Regions from separate parts of the Lysinibacillus sp. GJ-1 genome, predicted to be linked through region 1. Evidence: a T-box and tRNA genes for the amino acid it is inferred to sense, from the RefSeq annotation. Region 1 holds a T-box; the other regions hold tRNA genes.

What was found. The T-box of region 1 lies ahead of LO754_RS15485 (glycine--tRNA ligase). A T-box ahead of a tRNA ligase gene usually reads a tRNA of that ligase, here a tRNA-Gly.
Region 2: it encodes a tRNA-Gly, which carries the amino acid that the T-box ahead of LO754_RS15485 (glycine--tRNA ligase) is inferred to sense. The anticodon was not compared.
Region 3: it encodes a tRNA-Gly, which carries the amino acid that the T-box ahead of LO754_RS15485 (glycine--tRNA ligase) is inferred to sense. The anticodon was not compared.

Annotation. Positions count from the first base shown of each region.
Region 1 covers NZ_CP088912.1:3,122,815-3,126,080, forward strand. The annotation lists gene LO754_RS15475 (pyruvate, water dikinase regulatory protein) at 1-155, opposite strand, end outside; gene ccpN (transcriptional regulator CcpN) at 174-806, opposite strand; T-box leader at 944-1,120, shown strand; gene LO754_RS15485 (glycine--tRNA ligase) at 1,287-2,672, shown strand; gene LO754_RS15490 (GNAT family N-acetyltransferase) at 2,848-3,266, opposite strand, start outside.
Region 2 covers NZ_CP088912.1:4,254,356-4,257,621, forward strand. The annotation lists rRNA gene LO754_RS21130 (23S ribosomal RNA) at 1-65, opposite strand, end outside; rRNA gene LO754_RS21135 (16S ribosomal RNA) at 370-1,911, opposite strand; tRNA gene LO754_RS21140 (tRNA-Gly) at 2,122-2,195, opposite strand; tRNA gene LO754_RS21145 (tRNA-Arg) at 2,214-2,290, opposite strand; tRNA gene LO754_RS21150 (tRNA-Leu) at 2,315-2,400, opposite strand; tRNA gene LO754_RS21155 (tRNA-Lys) at 2,471-2,543, opposite strand; tRNA gene LO754_RS21160 (tRNA-Gln) at 2,559-2,633, opposite strand; tRNA gene LO754_RS21165 (tRNA-Asp) at 2,639-2,714, opposite strand; tRNA gene LO754_RS21170 (tRNA-Glu) at 2,742-2,813, opposite strand; tRNA gene LO754_RS21175 (tRNA-Asn) at 2,815-2,891, opposite strand; partial or broken gene LO754_RS21180 (SprT family protein) at 2,983-3,266, opposite strand, start outside.
Region 3 covers NZ_CP088912.1:116,877-120,142, forward strand. The annotation lists rRNA gene LO754_RS00530 (23S ribosomal RNA) at 1-654, shown strand, start outside; rRNA gene rrf (5S ribosomal RNA) at 771-884, shown strand; tRNA gene LO754_RS00540 (tRNA-Val) at 895-970, shown strand; tRNA gene LO754_RS00545 (tRNA-Thr) at 974-1,049, shown strand; tRNA gene LO754_RS00550 (tRNA-Lys) at 1,056-1,131, shown strand; tRNA gene LO754_RS00555 (tRNA-Leu) at 1,154-1,234, shown strand; tRNA gene LO754_RS00560 (tRNA-Gly) at 1,286-1,360, shown strand; tRNA gene LO754_RS00565 (tRNA-Leu) at 1,366-1,453, shown strand; tRNA gene LO754_RS00570 (tRNA-Arg) at 1,467-1,543, shown strand; tRNA gene LO754_RS00575 (tRNA-Pro) at 1,553-1,629, shown strand; rRNA gene LO754_RS00580 (16S ribosomal RNA) at 1,865-3,266, shown strand, end outside.

The DNA.
Region 1 (3,266 bases):
ATTTTTCGAACAAGCTCCTCTGTTTGAATATGTGGAAAGCGCCGAATAATCGTATTTTCCAAGCCTGGTCGGAACTGGCTAATTACGGCTTTGGCTACTTGATCCCCAGTTTCGCCGACTGAATCAGATACAACAAAAACTCGTAGTCTTTTCATGCTGTTCCCCTTCAATTTTTAGACATTTTGCGCAAGCGACAGGAAAGCACGTGTAATGGTCGTTTTAGTAAGACGACCTACAATCGTCAATCCACCCTCTTGTGGTTCGATTACCGGTAATGAATCTACTTCTCGTTCTATTAGCTTATTAGCTGCAACAACTAACGAATCGGATCTTTCACAGTACGAGATATTTGGCATTCGTGTCATAATAATATGTACAGGAATTTTATTTAAATCCTGCGTGCCAATACTTGTACGCAGTAAATCTTTACGAGACAGAACACCTGTCAAAAATTCGTTTTTATCGACAACGAAAAGGGTCCCGACATCCTCTGAAAACATGAAGCAAATGGCATCATACACCGTCATTGTTTCAGGTACAACAACAGGTCCAGAGTGAAAATCTTTAACTTTTAAATTGTTAATGCTATCCGTTAATGTTACGGATGTTTTTTTACCAGAATAGAAATAACCAACTCTTGGTCTAGCATCTAAAAAGCCAGCCATTGTCAAAATGGCTAAATCTGGTCTTAAAGTCGCTCTTGTCAGATTGAGACGTTCTGCAATATGTTCCCCTGTTATCGAGCCGTTCTCTTTCACAATTTGTAAAATGTCTTCCTGACGTTTATTGAGTTCGATTGGACTCACCGCCTCAAATCTAATAGTGTTATACTTATGCTCAATTATTATATACTATTTTAATGGTTATTGCGAAGAAAAGAACTACATGCTACAATATTGACACAGACGCTTGCTCTCCATGTATTTTCGAGCAATCTTGCGTTATACAGGCGATGATAGGAAAAAAGTATCTGTTCATTTATTTAGCGAGTAGAAGATGGTGAAAGTCTACATAGCAACAGAGAAAGGCACTCCTTGAGCTAACTTTTTGAAAAGAGGTTTTAAACAAAGCGTTTAAAACAATCAGGGTGGAACCGCGGGTATTAGCACTCGTCCCTGGGCATTTTCGTGCCCGGAGACGGGTGCTATTTTTATTTTGGATATGGCGAATTCTTATTTTCAACAAATATGAGGGTAATCTATCATGATTGTTGTCTATCTATTCGTCCTATCAGACAGTTACGTTTCACTCAAATGCAAGGAAAAATTACGAAGGAGGCTATTATTATGGCTAACAAATCAATGGAAACAATTGTATCTTTAGCAAAGCATCGTGGCTTTGTCTTCCCGGGTTCTGAAATCTACGGAGGTTTAGCAAATACTTGGGATTATGGTCCACTGGGTGTGGAATTAAAAAACAATGTCAAAAAAGCTTGGTGGCAAAAATTTGTCCAAGAATCTGAACATAATGTTGGAATCGATGCGGCTATCCTGATGAATCCAAAAGCATGGGTTGCATCTGGTCACGTTGGCAACTTCAACGACCCAATGGTAGACTGTAAAGCTTGTAAAGCGCGTCACCGTGCAGATAAAATCATTGAAGATGCTGCGCTAGCAAAAGGTGATGAAATTATCGTTGATGGTATGACATTCGATCAAATGAAAGAAACAATGGTGAAATACGATGTTGTCTGCCCTGATTGCGGCAAAGCAGATTTCACTGATATTCGTCAGTTCAACTTAATGTTTAAAACATTCCAAGGTGTAACAGAATCTTCAACAAATGAAATTTACCTTCGTCCAGAAACAGCACAAGGAATTTTCGTTAACTTTAAAAACGTACAACGTTCTATGCGTAAACGTACACCATTTGGTATCGCACAAATCGGGAAGTCTTTCCGTAACGAAATTACGCCAGGGAACTTCACATTCCGTACTCGTGAATTTGAACAAATGGAGCTTGAATTTTTCTGCAAGCCTGGTGAAGATCTTGAGTGGCATGCCTATTGGAAAGAATTCTGTAAAAACTGGTTGTTAAACTTAGGTATGAAAGAAGATTCTATGCGTCTACGTGACCACGAGGAAGATGAATTATCGCATTACTCAAATGCAACAACTGATATCGAATTTAAATTCCCATTCGGCTGGGGCGAGCTTTGGGGTGTAGCTGATCGTACAGACTACGACTTAAAACAACATATGGAACATTCAGGCGAAGATTTCACTTATATTGATCCAGTAACAAACGAGCGTTATGTACCATATTGTATCGAACCATCTTTAGGTGCTGACCGTGTGACATTAGCATTTTTATGTGACGCCTATGATGAAGAAGAGCTTGAAGGTGATGACAAACGTACCGTATTACGTTTCCACCCTGCTTTAGCACCATTTAAAGCAGCTGTTCTTCCACTTTCTAAAAAATTATCTGATGAAGCTGCAGATGTATGGTCAGCGTTACGCAAATCATTCCCTGTTGATTTTGATGAGTCTCAATCAATCGGTAAACGCTACCGCCGTCAAGACGAAATCGGTACGCCATTCTGTATTACATTCGATTTCGATTCAAAAGAAGATGGTCAAGTAACTGTTCGTCATCGTGATTCAATGGAACAAGTACGTATGCCAATCGCTGATGTGAAAGCATATATCGAAAAGCATCTTCAATTTTAATTCAAACGATTAGTTAGGTTTTAAGCAAAGGAAGCGTGTTAGATTGATTACAGTCAATCTAACACGTTTTTGCTTCGGCGATGCTTTTTGTGGGCATACACGTAAGCTGTAACACTAGTGTATGTCTAGTTGTTTACAAGAGTCACTGCCCACTTCCGCTTTTAAAACTAGCGCTCTATTTACCATCAATTGGATGAAAGGCTTTTAAACGCTTTATCGCCGAATGCACAGTAAGTCGATGAAAGGCTAGTAATTTTCCTTTATAGATGACTCCATAGACACCATAAGGCGTAGGAGAAAGTCTGACTAATTCTTCTCTATTTTGCACATCAATGATTTCAGCATGAATGCCTAGTTTTTTTGCAGCCTCTACAACATTATCCGTTGCAATATCTACAAAGGGACATTGAGGGGTTCGGAATATTGTTAGCTCCTGATAAGATGCTAGCCGCTTATCCCAATCGTTCGGAAAATATGGATTTGGTGCATTTCTGAACTTATAAACAAGCAATTCAAATCCATTTGGTGCCTGCTCTACTTCTTTAAAGTTATGTTTCAAAAAAATTTGCTTACTCGGAACCCACGAACTATTTG
Region 2 (3,266 bases), 1.1 Mb from region 1:
TTAGTGCCGTCCTTCTTCGGCTCCTAGTGCCAAGGCATTCGCCGTGCGCCCTTAATAACTTAACCTATCGGCTTCCAATCAACTGCGCATTTCGTTGTCAGCTTCTCTCGTTCAATCAGTCACGTACGTAAGTACGCTCCTTCATTCACTCGTTCGCTTCCTAGAACTGCTTGTGTCTTGAAACCCTATTTCGTTATTAAGCCTATAAAAAACTTAAAAAATAAATGTGTTTGTTACAATTTCAATGTCGTTTTATCCAGTTTTCAAAGAACAAGTTTTGAAGTATTTCATCGTAATGATGAACCTTCAAAACTGAACGCAAAACGTAATCTTACAAACCCAAGGTTTGTATTCCGAAAATATCCTTAGAAAGGAGGTGATCCAGCCGCACCTTCCGATACGGCTACCTTGTTACGACTTCACCCCAATCATCTATCCCACCTTCGGCGGCTGGCTCCAAAAGGTTACCTCACCGACTTCGGGTGTTACAAACTCTCGTGGTGTGACGGGCGGTGTGTACAAGGCGGGAACGTATTCACCGCGGCATGCTGATCCGCGATTACTAGCGATTCCGGCTTCATGTAGGCGAGTTGCAGCCTACAATCCGAACTGAGAACGACTTTATCGGATTAGCTCCCTCTCGCGAGTTGGCAACCGTTTGTATCGTCCATTGTAGCACGTGTGTAGCCCAGGTCATAAGGGGCATGATGATTTGACGTCATCCCCACCTTCCTCCGGTTTGTCACCGGCAGTCACCTTAGAGTGCCCAACTAAATGATGGCAACTAAGATCAAGGGTTGCGCTCGTTGCGGGACTTAACCCAACATCTCACGACACGAGCTGACGACAACCATGCACCACCTGTCACCGTTGTCCCCGAAGGGAAAACCATATCTCTACAGTGGTCAACGGGATGTCAAGACCTGGTAAGGTTCTTCGCGTTGCTTCGAATTAAACCACATGCTCCACCGCTTGTGCGGTACCCCGTCAATTCCTTTGAGTTTCAGTCTTGCGACCGTACTCCCCAGGCGGAGTGCTTAATGCGTTAGCTGCAGCACTAAGGGGCGGAAACCCCCTAACACTTAGCACTCATCGTTTACGGCGTGGACTACCAGGGTATCTAATCCTGTTTGCTCCCCACGCTTTCGCGCCTCAGTGTCAGTTACAGACCAGATAGTCGCCTTCGCCACTGGTGTTCCTCCAAATCTCTACGCATTTCACCGCTACACTTGGAATTCCACTATCCTCTTCTGCACTCAAGTCTCCCAGTTTCCAATGACCCTCCACGGTTGAGCCGTGGGCTTTCACATCAGACTTAAGAAACCACCTGCGCGCGCTTTACGCCCAATAATTCCGGACAACGCTTGCCACCTACGTATTACCGCGGCTGCTGGCACGTAGTTAGCCGTGGCTTTCTAATAAGGTACCGTCAAGGTACAGCCAGTTACTACTGTACTTGTTCTTCCCTTACAACAGAGTTTTACGAACCGAAATCCTTCTTCACTCACGCGGCGTTGCTCCATCAGGCTTTCGCCCATTGTGGAAGATTCCCTACTGCTGCCTCCCGTAGGAGTCTGGGTGTCTCAGTCCCAGTGTGGTGACCCCTCTCAGGTCGGCTACGCATCGTTGCCTTGGTGAGCCGTTACCTCACCAACTAGCTAATGCGCCGCGGTATCCTATAGCGACAGCGAGATGCCGTCTTTCAGTATTGTCCCATGAGGGACAAAAGATTATTCGGTATTAGCCCCGGTTTCCCGGAGTTATCCCAAACTATAGGGTAGGTTGCCCACGTGTTACTCACCCGTCCGCCGCTAACGTCAAAGGAGCAAGCTCCTTCTCTGTTCGCTCGACTTGCATGTATTAGGCACGCCGCCAGCGTTCGTCCTGAGCCAGGATCAAACTCTCCATAAAAGAAATTTGATTAGCTCAAATTGTTTTGCTGGCATCAATTTTGATGTCCAAAATTTTGTTTCGTTCACTAACAAAGTTAGCTAGTAAAAACTATATTGATTACGTTTTGCTTGTTCAGTTTTCAAGGTTCATTTTGTTGCCGTTTGTTTCAGCGACTTTTACATCTTAACATTTTACGTTAATGATGTCAACAATTTTTTTAAATATTTTTGGAGCGGGTGATGAGAATCGAACTCACGACATCAGCTTGGAAGGCTGAGGTTTTACCATTAAACTACACCCGCAATTATTAAAATGTATTATGGCGCGCCCGGCAGGAGTCGAACCCACAACCTTCTGATCCGTAGTCAGACGCTCTATCCAATTGAGCTACGGGCGCATGTGTTAAATAACTGAACTGACTTGGTGCGGCCGAGAGGACTTGAACCTCCACGGGGTTGCCCCCACTAGGCCCTCAACCTAGCGCGTCTGCCGTTCCGCCACGACCGCATTCAAAAAAATAGGAACCTTCTTATTATACAATGATAATTCGAATTTTCAACCTTTTTCTTAAAAAAGATGAGCCATGAAGGACTCGAACCTTCGACCCTCTGATTAAAAGTCAGATGCTCTACCAACTGAGCTAATGGCTCATATTAAGAAATGAATGGCTGGGGTACTAGGATTCGAACCTAGGCATGACGGAATCAAAATCCGTTGCCTTACCGCTTGGCTATACCCCAATAAGTGGCGGTCCCGACCGGGATCGAACCGGCGATCTCCTGCGTGACAGGCAGGCATGTTAACCGCTACACCACGGGACCAATGTTACAATTATCTATTTATGAAAATGACCCCTACGGGATTCGAACCCGTGTTACCGCCGTGAAAGGGCGGTGTCTTAACCGCTTGACCAAGGGGCCATGGCTCCGAAGGCAGGACTCGAACCTGCGACAACCTGATTAACAGTCAGGTGCTACTACCAACTGAGCTACTTCGGAATAATCATATTGTGTTGTCGGCTTTATCTTGTCGACTTTTACTATTATAGGGATTAGCTGAATAAACGTCAACCCTTTTTTAAAATTTTTTTTACTCAACTATCATTAATTGCCCTGAACACTTGCCACAACAGTATCTGTTCACATTGAATCTAATTTTTCTAACATACCTTTGGTGACATTGTATACATTCATATGTATAGTGAGGACGCTGTTTTTTGCTACGAGATTTAGGTATTTGCAACGCTGAACAAAATCGAGGGGCATTCACTTTTTAACAACGCTCGAAAATCTTTATCACGATGTTGATAGCCCCTTCCTTCAAGGTGCAAGTGGTAATGACATAATTCATGAAGAATGATCCCCTCTACCTCT
Region 3 (3,266 bases), 1.7 Mb from region 1:
GACTGGGGCGGTCGCCTCCTAAAAGGTAACGGAGGCGCCCAAAGGTTCCCTCAGAATGGTTGGAAATCATTCGTAGAGTGTAAAGGCACAAGGGAGCTTGACTGCGAGACCTACAAGTCGAGCAGGGTCGAAAGACGGGCTTAGTGATCCGGTGGTTCCGCATGGAAGGTACCATCGCTCAACGGATAAAAGCTACCCCGGGGATAACAGGCTTATCTCCCCAAGAGTCCACATCGACGGGGAGGTTTGGCACCTCGATGTCGGCTCATCGCATCCTGGGGCTGTAGTCGGTCCCAAGGGTTGGGCTGTTCGCCCATTAAAGCGGTACGCGAGCTGGGTTCAGAACGTCGTGAGACAGTTCGGTCCCTATCCGTCGTGGGCGTAGGAAATTTGAGAGGAGCTGTCCTTAGTACGAGAGGACCGGGATGGACACACCGCTGGTGTACCAGTTGTCTTGCCAAAGGCATCGCTGGGTAGCTATGTGTGGACGGGATAAGTGCTGAAAGCATCTAAGCATGAAGCCCCCCTCAAGATGAGATTTCCCATTACGCAAGTAAGTAAGATCCCTCAAAGACGATGAGGTAGATAGGTTCGAGGTGGAAGTGTGGTGACACATGGAGCTGACGAATACTAATCGATCGAGGACTTAACCAAAAAAAGTTTGAAACATTCAATGAACCGTTTATCCAGTTTTGAAAGAACAAGCAAGTTTTAAAAAAAGCTTGTAATTATAATAATTTATGTTATAATGAATCTTGTCTTTTAAATAGTCTAGTGATGATGGCAAAGAGGTCACACCCGTTCCCATACCGAACACGGAAGTTAAGCTCTTTAGCGCCGATGGTAGTTGGGGCTTCCCCTGTGAGAGTAGGACGTCGCTAGGCATAATACCCAGGAGGATTAGCTCAGCTGGGAGAGCATCTGCCTTACAAGCAGAGGGTCGGCGGTTCGAGCCCGTCATCCTCCACCATATGCCGGTTTAGCTCAGCAGGTAGAGCAACTGACTTGTAATCAGTAGGTCGTGGGTTCGATTCCTATAGCCGGCACCATTTTTTGAGCCATTAGCTCAGTTGGTAGAGCATCTGACTTTTAATCAGAGGGTCGAAGGTTCGAGTCCTTCATGGCTCACCATTTTAATTGCCAACAATAATATGCGGGTGTGGCGGAATTGGCAGACGCACTAGACTTAGGATCTAGCGCCGCGAGGCGTGGGGTTCGACTCCCTTCACCCGCATCATCTATATTTCAAATTTATAATTGCCAGGATAAATAATCTTATGCACATGCGGAAGTAGTTCAGTGGTAGAACACCACCTTGCCAAGGTGGGGGTCGCGAGTTCGAACCTCGTCTTCCGCTCCAAATGTGCCGGGGTGGCGGAACTGGCAGACGCACAGGACTTAAAATCCTGCGGTAGGTGACTACCGTGCCGGTTCGATTCCTACCTCGGCACCATTTTTAATATTTAGCGCCCGTAGCTCAATTGGATAGAGCGTCTGACTACGGATCAGAAGGTTGTGGGTTCGACTCCTGCCGGGCGCGCCAATAAATGAACGGGAAGTAGCTCAGCTTGGTAGAGCACTTGGTTTGGGACCAAGGGGTCGCAGGTTCGAATCCTGTCTTCCCGACCATTTCCTAAAATATACTTTATGGCTTAGCTCAGCTGGGAGAGCGCCTGCCTTGCACGCAGGAGGTCAGCGGTTCGATCCCGCTAGGCTCCACCAATTTTTATATATGAACCTTGAAAACTGAACAAGCAAAACGTAATCAATATAGTTTTTATTAGCTAACTTCGTTAGTGAACGAAACAAAAATTTGGACATCAAAATTGATGCCAGCAAAACAATTTGAGCTAATCAAATTTCTTTTATGGAGAGTTTGATCCTGGCTCAGGACGAACGCTGGCGGCGTGCCTAATACATGCAAGTCGAGCGAACAGAGAAGGAGCTTGCTCCTTTGACGTTAGCGGCGGACGGGTGAGTAACACGTGGGCAACCTACCCTATAGTTTGGGATAACTCCGGGAAACCGGGGCTAATACCGAATAATCTATCGTCCCTCATGGGACAATACTGAAAGACGGTTTCGGCTGTCGCTATAGGATGGCCGCGGCGCATTAGCTAGTTGGTGAGGTAACGGCTCACCAAGGCAACGATGCGTAGCCGACCTGAGAGGGTGATCGGTACCACACTGGGACTGAGACACGGCCAGACTCCTACGGGAGGCAGCAGTAGGGAATCTTCCACAATGGGCGAAAGCCTGATGGAGCAACGCCGCGTGAGTGAAGAAGGATTTCGGTTCGTAAAACTCTGTTGTAAGGGAAGAACAAGTACAGTAGTAACTGGCTGTACCTTGACGGTACCTTATTAGAAAGCCACGGCTAACTACGTGCCAGCAGCCGCGGTAATACGTAGGTGGCAAGCGTTGTCCGGAATTATTGGGCGTAAAGCGCGCGCAGGTGGTTTCTTAAGTCTGATGTGAAAGCCCACGGCTCAACCGTGGAGGGTCATTGGAAACTGGGAGACTTGAGTGCAGAAGAGGATAGTGGAATTCCAAGTGTAGCGGTGAAATGCGTAGAGATTTGGAGGAACACCAGTGGCGAAGGCGACTATCTGGTCTGTAACTGACACTGAGGCGCGAAAGCGTGGGGAGCAAACAGGATTAGATACCCTGGTAGTCCACGCCGTAAACGATGAGTGCTAAGTGTTAGGGGTTTCCGCCCCTTAGTGCTGCAGCTAACGCATTAAGCACTCCGCCTGGGGAGTACGGTCGCAAGACTGAAACTCAAAGGAATTGACGGGACCGCACAAGCGGTGGAGCATGTGGTTTAATTCGAAGCAACGCGAAGAACCTTACCAGGTCTTGACATCCCGTTGACCACTGTAGAGATATGGTTTTCCCTTCGGGGACAACGGTGACAGGTGGTGCATGGTTGTCGTCAGCTCGTGTCGTGAGATGTTGGGTTAAGTCCCGCAACGAGCGCAACCCTTGATCTTAGTTGCCATCATTTAGTTGGGCACTCTAAGGTGACTGCCGGTGACAAACCGGAGGAAGGTGGGGATGACGTCAAATCATCATGCCCCTTATGACCTGGGCTACACACGTGCTACAATGGACGATACAAACGGTTGCCAACTCGCGAGAGGGAGCTAATCCGATAAAGTCGTTCTCAGTTCGGATTGTAGGCTGCAACTCGCCTACATGAAGCCGGAATCGCTAGTAATCGCGGATCAGCATGCCGCGGTGAATACGTTCCCGGCCTTGTACAC